2 linked regions of the Thermochromatium tepidum ATCC 43061 genome follow. The protein of the gene in region 1 interacts with the protein of each later gene in a pairwise test. Links are inferred from orthologs where the notes say so. Each region holds a gene or a part of one and is shown in the gene's direction. Other genes may lie near its edges.

The links.
Region 2: the proteins of accC (region 1) and ribD interact in binary tests that used the Escherichia coli proteins (3 or more experiments, as listed by UniProt). The link is inferred for Thermochromatium tepidum ATCC 43061 from one-to-one orthologs.

Annotation. Positions count from the first base shown.
Region 1 is NZ_CP039268.1:1,985,820-1,991,154, reverse strand. What follows is about bases 902-3,836. They hold accC (acetyl-CoA carboxylase biotin carboxylase subunit), read left to right. Parts: upstream 902-1,666; coding sequence 1,667-3,007; downstream 3,008-3,836. Other genes in these bases: E6P07_RS09105 (AAA family ATPase), read left to right, coding at 3,668-3,836; E6P07_RS09110 (sulfur globule family protein), read right to left, coding at 3,107-3,436; accB (acetyl-CoA carboxylase biotin carboxyl carrier protein), read left to right, coding at 1,176-1,646; aroQ (type II 3-dehydroquinate dehydratase), read left to right, coding at 902-1,171. Outside these bases: E6P07_RS09135 (protein-disulfide reductase DsbD), read left to right, coding at 1-11; E6P07_RS09130 (TlpA family protein disulfide reductase), read left to right, coding at 8-592; more of aroQ, read left to right, coding at 710-901; more of E6P07_RS09105, read left to right, coding at 3,837-4,666; E6P07_RS09100 (DUF58 domain-containing protein), read left to right, coding at 4,680-5,335. UniProt on the Escherichia coli protein: This protein is a component of the acetyl coenzyme A carboxylase complex; first, biotin carboxylase catalyzes the carboxylation of the carrier protein and then the transcarboxylase transfers the carboxyl group to form malonyl-CoA.
Region 2 is NZ_CP039268.1:346,991-351,484, forward strand. Bases 51-3,020 are described here. They hold ribD (bifunctional diaminohydroxyphosphoribosylaminopyrimidine deaminase/5-amino-6-(5-phosphoribosylamino)uracil reductase RibD), read left to right. Parts: upstream 51-953; coding sequence 954-2,087; downstream 2,088-3,020. Other genes in these bases: glyA (serine hydroxymethyltransferase), read left to right, coding at 51-312; nrdR (transcriptional regulator NrdR), read left to right, coding at 442-957; E6P07_RS01640 (riboflavin synthase), read left to right, coding at 2,164-2,823; ribBA (bifunctional 3,4-dihydroxy-2-butanone-4-phosphate synthase/GTP cyclohydrolase II), read left to right, coding at 2,871-3,020. In the rest of the region: more of glyA, read left to right, coding at 1-50; more of ribBA, read left to right, coding at 3,021-4,001; ribH (6,7-dimethyl-8-ribityllumazine synthase), read left to right, coding at 4,028-4,494. UniProt on the Escherichia coli protein: Converts 2,5-diamino-6-(ribosylamino)-4(3h)-pyrimidinone 5'-phosphate into 5-amino-6-(ribosylamino)-2,4(1h,3h)-pyrimidinedione 5'-phosphate.

The DNA of each region.
Region 1 (5,335 bases):
TTGCGCCATGAAAGCCTTGAAAGTCATCCTGGTCACTGTGCTTGCCGCTGGTATCAGTATCGGGGCGGCCATCGTCGGTCAGCACTGGATCGATGTCGAGGGCACCAACAGCGGCGGACAGGCCGAGCGCCCAAACGAGTCGCTCGACACCCTGCCCGATTTGCGTTTGCAAGACCTTGAAGGACGCCAGGTCTCCAGCAGTGCCTGGGCCGGCAAGGTGCTGGTGGTCAACTTCTGGGCCACCTGGTGTCCGCCCTGTTTGTCCGAAATCCCGAGGTTCGTCGAGGCTCAGGAACGGCTGCGCGAATCCGGCGTACAGTTTGTCGGCATCGCCGTCGATCGGGTCGAGGAGGTGCGCGCCTTCGTCGCCGCGCACCCGGTCAATTATCCGCTCCTGATCGCCACGCCCGAGGTGCTCGAACTCTCGGTGAGACTCGGCAACCGGCTCGAAGTGCTGCCCTTCACCCTGATCTTCGATCGGCATGGGCGGCGTGTCCACAGTCAGATCGGCGAACTGAGCACCGAGGAACTGACCCATTACCTGGACTCGCTGCTCGTGAAGGATGGACCGCACGTCTCACGCACACCCTGATCCTTGCTGGACAAGATCCTGCGAAATCCGCACAATTTGGCATGATTTGCCGCCGATTTCCTCCGGATGGCAATGATGCGTCTCCTTATCTTCTTTGGTCTGCAAGCGATTGGCGCCATGGCCTCGATCCTGGTCCTGAACGGACCCAATCTCAATCTGCTCGGCACCCGCGAACCCGGTCACTATGGGCGCGCCACCCTGGCCGACATCGAGCACCGGCTTGTGGCCATGGCCCGGGAAGCCGGCCATGAATTGACCTTCGTGCAGAGCAACGCCGAGCACGTCCTGATCGAGACCATCCATCAGGCTGGGCGCGATGGGGTGCAGTTCATCCTCATCAATCCGGCTGCCTTTACCCACACCAGCGTCGCCTTGCGCGATGCCCTGCTGGCCGTGGCCATCCCCTTCATCGAGGTACACCTGTCGAACGTGTACGCCCGCGAGCCCTTCCGCACCCACTCCTATTTCTCCGACATCGCGGTGGGCGTGATCTGCGGGCTCGGGGCCGAGGGGTATGCGCTGGCGCTAAGCGCCGCGCTCGGTCGACTGGCCCAGGATCCAACGAACGAGAACCACTGACACCATGGACATTCGCAAGGTCAAGAAGCTGATCGAGCTGTTGGGACAATCCGATGTCACCGAGATCGAGATCCACGAGGGCGAGGAATCGGTGCGCATCAGCCGCCAACCGAGCGGCGGTACGGCGATGCCCTTCTACCTACCCCCGGGGATGCCGATGCCCACGGTGGGCACCGCCCCGCCGCCGGTCGCCACACCGACCGCCCAGTCGGTAGATGACGAGGACGAGGACCAAACCACTGGTCACCTGGTGCGTTCACCCATGGTCGGGACCTTCTATCGCGCGCCCTCGCCGACGTCCAAACCCTTCGTCGAGGAGGGGCAGACGGTCAAGCCGGGCGATACGCTCTGCATCATCGAGGCGATGAAGATCCTCAACCAGATCGAGAGCGAGTACGCAGGGACGGTCAGGCGCATCCTGGTCGAGAACGGACAGCCGGTGGAGTACAACCAGCCGCTGTTCCTGATCGACTGAGGTCTGCCATCATGCCCGCCATGATCGAGAAGGTTCTGATCGCCAACCGGGGTGAGATCGCGCTGCGCATCCTGCGTGCCTGTCGTGAGCTCGGCATCAAGACGGTCGCCGTCCACTCCGAGCCCGATCGCGATCTCAAGCATGTGCTGCTGGCCGATGAGTCGGTCTGCATCGGCCCGGCCCCAGCGCTCCAGAGTTATCTCAATATCCCGGCCATCATCAGCGCCGCCGAGGTCACGGACACGGTGGCCATCCATCCCGGCTATGGCTTTCTGTCGGAAAACGCCGACTTCGCCGAGCGGGTCGAGAAGTCGGGCTTCATCTTCATTGGCCCGCGTCCCGAGACCATTCGGCTCATGGGCGATAAGGTCTCGGCCATCGCGGCCATGAAGGCCGCTGGCGTGCCCTGCGTGCCCGGCTCCGACGGTCCGATCGACGACAACAAAAAGCGGACACTCGAGATCGCGCGCGAGATCGGCTATCCGGTCATGATCAAGTCGTCCGGAGGCGGTGGTGGGCGCGGGATGCGCGTGGTGCACTCGGAGGCGACCCTGCTCAACGCGATCGCCCTCACCCAGGCCGAGGCGGCGGCGGCCTTCAATAACGATACGGTCTATCTAGAGAAATATCTGGAAAACCCGCGTCATATCGAGTTCCAGGTCCTGGCCGACCAGATGGGCAATGCCATCCATCTCGGCGAGCGCGACTGCTCGATGCAGCGGCGGCATCAGAAGGTGGTGGAAGAGGCGCCCGCGCCCGGGATCACCGAGGAACAGCGCCGTGCGATCGGCGAGCGCTGCGCCGCGGCCTGTCGTTCGATCGGCTACCGCGGGGCGGGGACGTTCGAGTTCCTCTATGAAAACGGGCAGTTCTATTTCATCGAGATGAACACCCGCGTCCAGGTCGAGCATCCGGTCACCGAGATGGTCACGGGGGTGGATATCGTCAAGGAGCAGATCCTGATTGCCGCCGGCGAGCCGCTGCGCTATCGGCAGGAAGACATCCAGATGCGCGGACATGCCATCGAGTGTCGCATCAACGCCGAGCACCCAGACACCTTCTTGCCCAGTCCGGGCAAGATCACCGATTTCCATGCCCCGGGCGGTCCTGGGGTACGGATCGATACCCATATCTACTCAGGCTATACCGTGCCCTGTCACTATGATTCGATGATCGGCAAGCTCATCGCCCATGGTGAGGATCGCGAAGCGGCGATCGCGCGCATGTGCAATGCCCTGCGCGAGACGGTCATCGAGGGCATCAACACCAATATCAAGCTCCATCGCTCGATCATGCGCGATGGTGGCTTCCTGGCCGGCGGCGCCAACATCCACTATCTGGAAAAGATGCTCGGCCTCTAGCCGCCAGGGTGCATCGTCTCCGGCAGGCCAAACGCCTCGGCTCGGGAAGAGCCCGAGGCGTCTTTTCAATGTGGACGCGATCGCTCGCGGCCAGACCGCTCACTGGGAGGGCCAGATCTCACGGCTTGGGGTCGCTTGTCGTTGGGCAGGAGCAGCGGGCATCTGGGGCGGAACCGCGCCATAGGGCATTCCATAGCCGCCGTAGGGAACGCCATAGCCATAGCCGCGATTGTAGGCACGGCCATAACCGCGTCCGCCGCCGCTCATATTCATGTTGAAGTCGCCATAGCCATCGCCGAACATGTCGCCTCTGTTGTCCCAGAGGCCGTTGCCATCGCCAGGGCCGCCCCACCAGGCACGTGTGGTGAAGGATGCGCCGGCAAAGAGCGCGGCGATGGCGCAAGCGGCGATCCGATTGGATCGGATCATGGTGTCGTCCTCTGTTGTGGAGCTGGGATGGCCGAACCAGGATAGGGGGCGGGCGTGTCATCCACAATTCATCGACCTTAAAAAGTTTTAACCGCGTCGCTCGATAAAACCTGCAAATCTAATGTCCCGATCGGCCATCCATAGCCGCTGGCCGGGGGTCGCAGGCGTGTGAGATCTATGAGGAGGCGAGCCTTGGAACAAAGCCCCAACCTGGACTCGAACAAGGGGGACTTGAACAAGGGCGCGGACGCCCGGACGAATGGCCAAGCCGCTCTGGCCCGGCGTTTCGCGGCACTGCGCGATCAGATCGCACGTGCCGTCCTCGGGCAACAGGGCCTGATCGAGCGGTTGCTGATCGCCCTACTGGCCGATGGGCATCTCTTGGTCGAGGGGGCCCCGGGTCTGGCCAAGACCACGGCGGTCAAGCAGCTCGCCGCCGGGCTGGAGGGCGACTTCCATCGCATCCAGTTTACACCCGATCTCTTGCCGGCCGATCTCACCGGAACCGAGATCTACCGCCCGCACGACGGCAGCTTTCGCTTCGATCGCGGTCCCATCTTCCACAACCTGCTGCTCGCCGACGAGGTCAACCGCGCCCCGGCCAAGGTGCAGTCGGCGCTGCTAGAGGCCATGGGTGAGCGTCAGGTCACGGTTGGGCGCGAGACCTACCCGCTGCCCGAGCTCTTTCTGGTCATGGCCACCCAGAACCCGATCGAGCAGGAGGGCACCTATCCGCTGCCCGAGGCCCAGCTCGATCGCTTCCTGCTGCATGTGCGCGTCGATTACCCCGATCTGGAGACCGAGCGCGCCATCCTGCGGCTCAATCGCGATCGGGCACGGTCTGTGCCGGACGATACGCCCAGGCTGGTCCTGACCCAGGCCGAGGTCTTTGCGGCGCGGCGGGCGATCCTGGAGCTCTACCTGGCCCCCGAGGTCGAGGACTATCTAGTGCATCTGGTGATGGCCACGCGCCGCCCCGGCGCCTATGCGCGCGCGCTCGACGGCTGGCTGAGATTCGGCGCCAGTCCACGGGCGACCATCGCGCTCGACCGCTGCGCGCGCGCCCGTGCCTGGCTCGCGGGACGCGACTTCGTCTCGCCCGAGGATATCCAGACGCTCCTGCCCGATGTGCTGCGCCATCGGGTGCTCTTGTCTTACGAGGCCGAGGCCGAGGGGCGTCGACCGGACGACTTCATCCAGGCGCTGCTGGCGCACGTCCCGGCACCCTGAGCGAGGCTTGGGCATGGCGGATTCGAACGACCGGACTCAAGCAGGCCTCTGCGCCGATCTCAAGGCGCTCATCGCGCTCCGTGCCCAGGCGCGACGGCTGGATCTGGCCCCGCGTGGTCGGGTACTGGCCACCCGTAGCGGCGGACATCTGTCGCGCTTTCGTGGGCGCGGCATGGAGTTCGACGAGTCGCGCGTCTATCTGCCGGGCGACGATCCGCGCAACATGGATTGGCGCGTGACGGCGCGTGCAGGCACGCCGCATGTAAAGCTGTTTCGCGAGGAGCGCGAGCGCCCGGTGTGGCTGCTGGTCGATCAGGGACCTTCGATGCGGTTCGGGACGCGCGTGGTCTTCAAATCCGTGGTCGCAGCGCGGGTGGCGGCGCTTCTCGGCTGGGCGGCGGTCGATCGTGGTGATCGGGTCGGTGGCCTGGTGTTCGACGAGGCGCGTCATCTGGAGCGGCGCCCGGCGGCGCGCGGCGCGGGTCTGCTGCCGCTGCTCGAACGTCTGGCCACGCCTTTCGATCCGTTGACGGAGGAGGGCGGTTGGACCGGCCTGGCGGCAGCCGCGTCCTCTCTGGCCGCGTTGGTGCGTCCGGGGAGCCTGATCGCGCTCATCAGCGACTTCGCCGATCTGGACGGATCGGATGGCACTTGGATCGCGCGCCTGGC
Region 2 (4,494 bases), 1.6 Mb from region 1 along the record:
AATCATCTGTTTTTGGTCAGCTTCATCCGCCAGGGGCTGACCGGAAAGGACGTCGACGCCTGGTTGGGCACGGCCAACATCACAGTCAACAAGAACGCCGTCCCCAACGATCCGCAATCGCCCTTCGTCACCAGCGGTATCCGCATCGGTACCCCGGCCATCACCACGCGCGGTTTCGGCACCCCTGAGGCGCGTGATCTGGCGGGCTGGATGTGCGATCTGATCGATGCACGCGGCGCACCGGCGGTCATCGAAACCGTCAAGGCCAGGGTACTGGACCTCTGCCGGCGTTTTCCGGTCTACGGCCATTGACGTCAAACCCTTGATCCATCACTGCCCCAGATCTTGCTGGATGTACAGATGACATCAGGTTCGTTGCCATCGCTTTTGTGTGCCGTCGCTCCAGTTGGACGCTGGACGCTGGCGGCTGGAGGCTGATCCATGCGCTGTCCCTTTTGTGGTGCGCAGGATACCAGGGTCGTCGACTCGCGTCTGGCGGGCGAGGGGGATCAGGTTCGTCGGCGCCGCAAATGCGACCTCTGCGGTGAGCGCTTCACGACCTATGAGACCGTCGAGCTGAATCTGCCGCGTATCGTCAAGCGTGACGGCAACCGTGTCCCCTTTGACGGCGGGAAATTGCGTGCCGGCATGATGCGTGCGCTCGAAAAGCGACCGGTGAGCACCGAGCAGGTGGACCGGGCGCTGGCCCGTATCCAGCGTTCGCTGATGTCGAGCGGCGAGAGCGAGATCTCAACACAGCGGATCGGCGAACTGGTCATGGACGAGCTGCGTCAGATCGATCAGGTCGCCTATGTCCGTTTTGCCTCAGTCTATCGACATTTCGAGGACGTGGCGGCCTTCCGCGAGGAGATCGAGCGTCTGGAGCGTCAGCCCGCACCCGAATTCAGCCGCCGACAGATCGATCTGCTCGACGATCTGGAGCCGGACAACGGATGACCGGCTTGGACCTTGAGTGTTGCGACCCGCTCTATATGGCGCATGCCATCCGGCTGGCCGAGCGCGGACGCTATACCACAGATCCCAATCCGTGTGTCGGCTGTGTGCTGGTGCGCGATGGGCGAGTCGTCGGCGAGGGCTGGCATCATCGCGCCGGTGAGCCGCATGCTGAATCCCTGGCCCTGAGACAGGCCGGTGAGGAGGCCCGCGGTGCCACGGTCTATGTGACCCTGGAGCCGTGCTCGCATCAGGGGCGCACGCCACCCTGTGCCGATGCCCTGATCGGTGCCGGTGTGGCACGGGTCGTCTGCGCCATGATCGATCCCAATCCGCGGGTCTCCGGTCGCGGCATCGAACGCCTGCGTCAGGCCGGGATCGTAGTCGAGCTCGGTTGTCTGGAGGCCGAGGCACGGGCGCTCAATCCAGGCTTCATCAAACGCCATGAACAGGGGCGGCCCTATGTGCGCTGCAAGCTGGGTGCCAGTCTCGATGGCCGCACTGCCCTGGCCACGGGTGAGAGCCAATGGATCACATCCGAGGCCGCACGGCGTGACGTGCAGCGCTGGCGCGCGCGCAGCTCGGCCATCGTTACCGGGGTGGGGACGGTGCTGGGTGATGATCCGCGTCTGAATGTGCGTCTGACCGCCGCCGAGTTGCCTGGCATGGACCCGGAGGCACCGGTGCGTCAACCCTGGCGCGTGGTGGTCGACAGCTACTGGCGCACGCCGCCGGGGGCGCGTCTGCTCGGTCTGCCGGGGCGCACCCTGATTGCCGGTATCGGCCCTATCAACGAGACCGCAACTGCGCTCGAGGCGGCTGGGGCGGAGCTGATCCGTCTGCCGGAGCATAATGGTCGGGTCGATCTGGTAGCCCTGATGACCGAGTTGGCACGGCGCGAGGTCAATGAGGTCCTGCTGGAGGCCGGCGCGACCCTGGCGGGGGCGGCGGTGCGTGCCGGGCTGATCGATGAGATCCTGCTCTATCAGGCCCCCTGTCTCCTGGGGCAGGCCGCCAGGGGGCTGTTCGATCTGCCGGGGATCAATACCCTGGCCGATCGTATCGACCTGGAAATCCTGGAGGTTCGGCACATCGGCGTGGATCTGCGGATTCGGGCGCGTCCAAAGCTGTGACGCCTATGGGCCGTGGTCGCCCCTACTGAGGCCGCTCCAAGCCAGAACCCATAATTAAGCGAAGACCCAACCATCCATGTTCACAGGTATCATCCAAGCGGTGGGTATGATTCAACGTCTGGAGCCGTACGGTGGCGACGCGCGGCTCGACCTCGATACCGGCAAACTGCCGCTCGACGGCGTCGCCCTGGGCGACAGCATCGCCGTCAACGGGGTCTGCCTGACCGCCGTGGCCCTGACCGAGCGTGGCTTTGCGGCCGACGTCTCGCGCGAGACCCTGACCCTGACCACGCTCGGCACGCTCAAGCCCGGCGCCCGGGTCAATCTCGAAAGGGCCCTGACCCTGGCCACACCGCTCGGCGGGCATCTGGTCAGCGGACACGTCGATGGGGTTGGAACGGTCGTGGCGTGCCAAGAAGACGCGCGTTCCTGGCGGCTGCGCATCCAGGCCCCGGACGCCCTGGCGCGCTATATCGCCCCCAAGGGCTCGATCTGCGTCGATGGCACCAGCCTGACCGTCAATCGGGTCGAGGGCGCGGTGTTCGAGCTCAATATCGTGCCCCATACCCTCCAGGAGACCATCATCGGCGACTATCGTCCAGGCACCCGGGTCAACCTGGAGGTGGATCTGATCGCCCGCTATCTGGAGCGTCTGCTGCTCGGCGATCGGGCCGCCACCCCCGGGGTCTCGGGGCTGACGCTGGACTTTCTGGCCGAGCATGGCTTTGTCAAGTGACCTCGCCTCCGACCCGACCCTACAAACCACTGCATGAACCAAGACCTATGAGCCGTACCGGCCTAAACACGATCGAGGAGATCATCGACGACCTGCGCGCAGGCAAGATGGTCATCATCATGGACGACGAGGACCGCGAGAACGAGGGCGATCTGCTCATGGCCGCCGATTGCGTCACGCCCGAGGCCATCAATTTCATGACCAAGTACGGGCGCGGTCTGATCTGTCTGACCCTGACCAAGGAGCGCTGCGAGCGGTTGCGCCTGCCGCTCATGGTCAGCGACAACCGGGCCGCGCATTCGACCGCCTTTACTGTCTCCATCGAGGCCGCGCGCGGTGTGACCACCGGCATCTCAGCGGCCGATCGCGCCACCACCATCCGCGCCGCTGTGGCGCCCGAGGCCAGCCCCCGCGATCTGGTCCAGCCGGGCCATGTCTTTCCGCTCATGGCCCAGCCGGGGGGGGTGCTGGTACGGGCCGGACACACCGAGGCCGGTTGCGATCTGGCGCGGCTGGCCGGCTTTACGCCGGCGGCGGTGATCGTGGAGATCCTCAACGAAGACGGCAGCATGGCGCGCCGGCCCGATCTGGAGGTCTTCGCCCAGACCCATGGTCTCAAGATCGGTACCATCGCCGATCTCATCCACTACCGGCTGCGCAACGAAACCGCTGTGATCCGCGTGTGCGAGTGCGAGCTGCCGACGGTGCACGGTACCTTCGATCTGGTCGCCTATCGCGACACCATCGACAACGAGATCCATCTGGCCCTAAGGCTCGGTGCGATCAGCCCCGAGCGTCCGACCCTGGTGCGCGTGCATCTGCAGAATACCCTGTGCGATCTATTCGACACTACGCACAACGCCTGCGGCTGGCCGTTGCGCGACGTCATGCGTCAGGTGGCCGCCGCAGGGGAGGGTGTGATCGTGGTCCTGCGCAACCGCGACCATGCGTACGATCTGCTGTGCCGGCTCAAGGACTTCCAGTTCCACGACAGCGACGATCCGGTGCCGGTGCGCCAGGATCGCGGCGAACTGCGGACCTATGGCATCGGCGCCCAGATCCTGGCCGATCTCGGGGTGCGCAAGATGCGGGTGATGAGCGCGCCCAAGGCGATGCACGCCATTTCCGGATTCGATCTCGAAGTGGTCGAATACACGGGTGGCCGCTCCACTGTCTAAGGTTGTAGCGATTTTCGGAATAGACGATGAGTATCAAAACGATCGAGGGCGCCCTGAGCGCCGACCAGGCCCGCTTCTGTCTGGTGGTCTCGCGCTGGAATAGCTTCGTGGTCGAGAGTCTGGAGCGGGGCGCGATCGATGCGCTCCTGCGGCATGGCGCGAGCGCCTCGGATCTGACCATCGTGCGCGTACCGGGTGCCTTTGAGATGCCGGTCGCCATCGAGCGGATCGCGGCCAAGGGCAGCTATGATGCCATCATCGCGCTCGGTGCCGTCATCCGCGGTGGCACGCCACACTTTGACTATGTCGCCGGCGAGTGCGTCAAGGGCCTAGCCCAGGTAAGCCTCAAATACGGCCTGCCGGTCGCCTTCGGGGTATTGACCGTCGATACGATTGAGCAGGCCATCGAACGGGCTGGCACCAAGGCTGGCAACAAGGGCGCCGAGGCGGCCCTGTCCGCCTTGGAGATGGTAAATCTGCTGAGACAGATCAA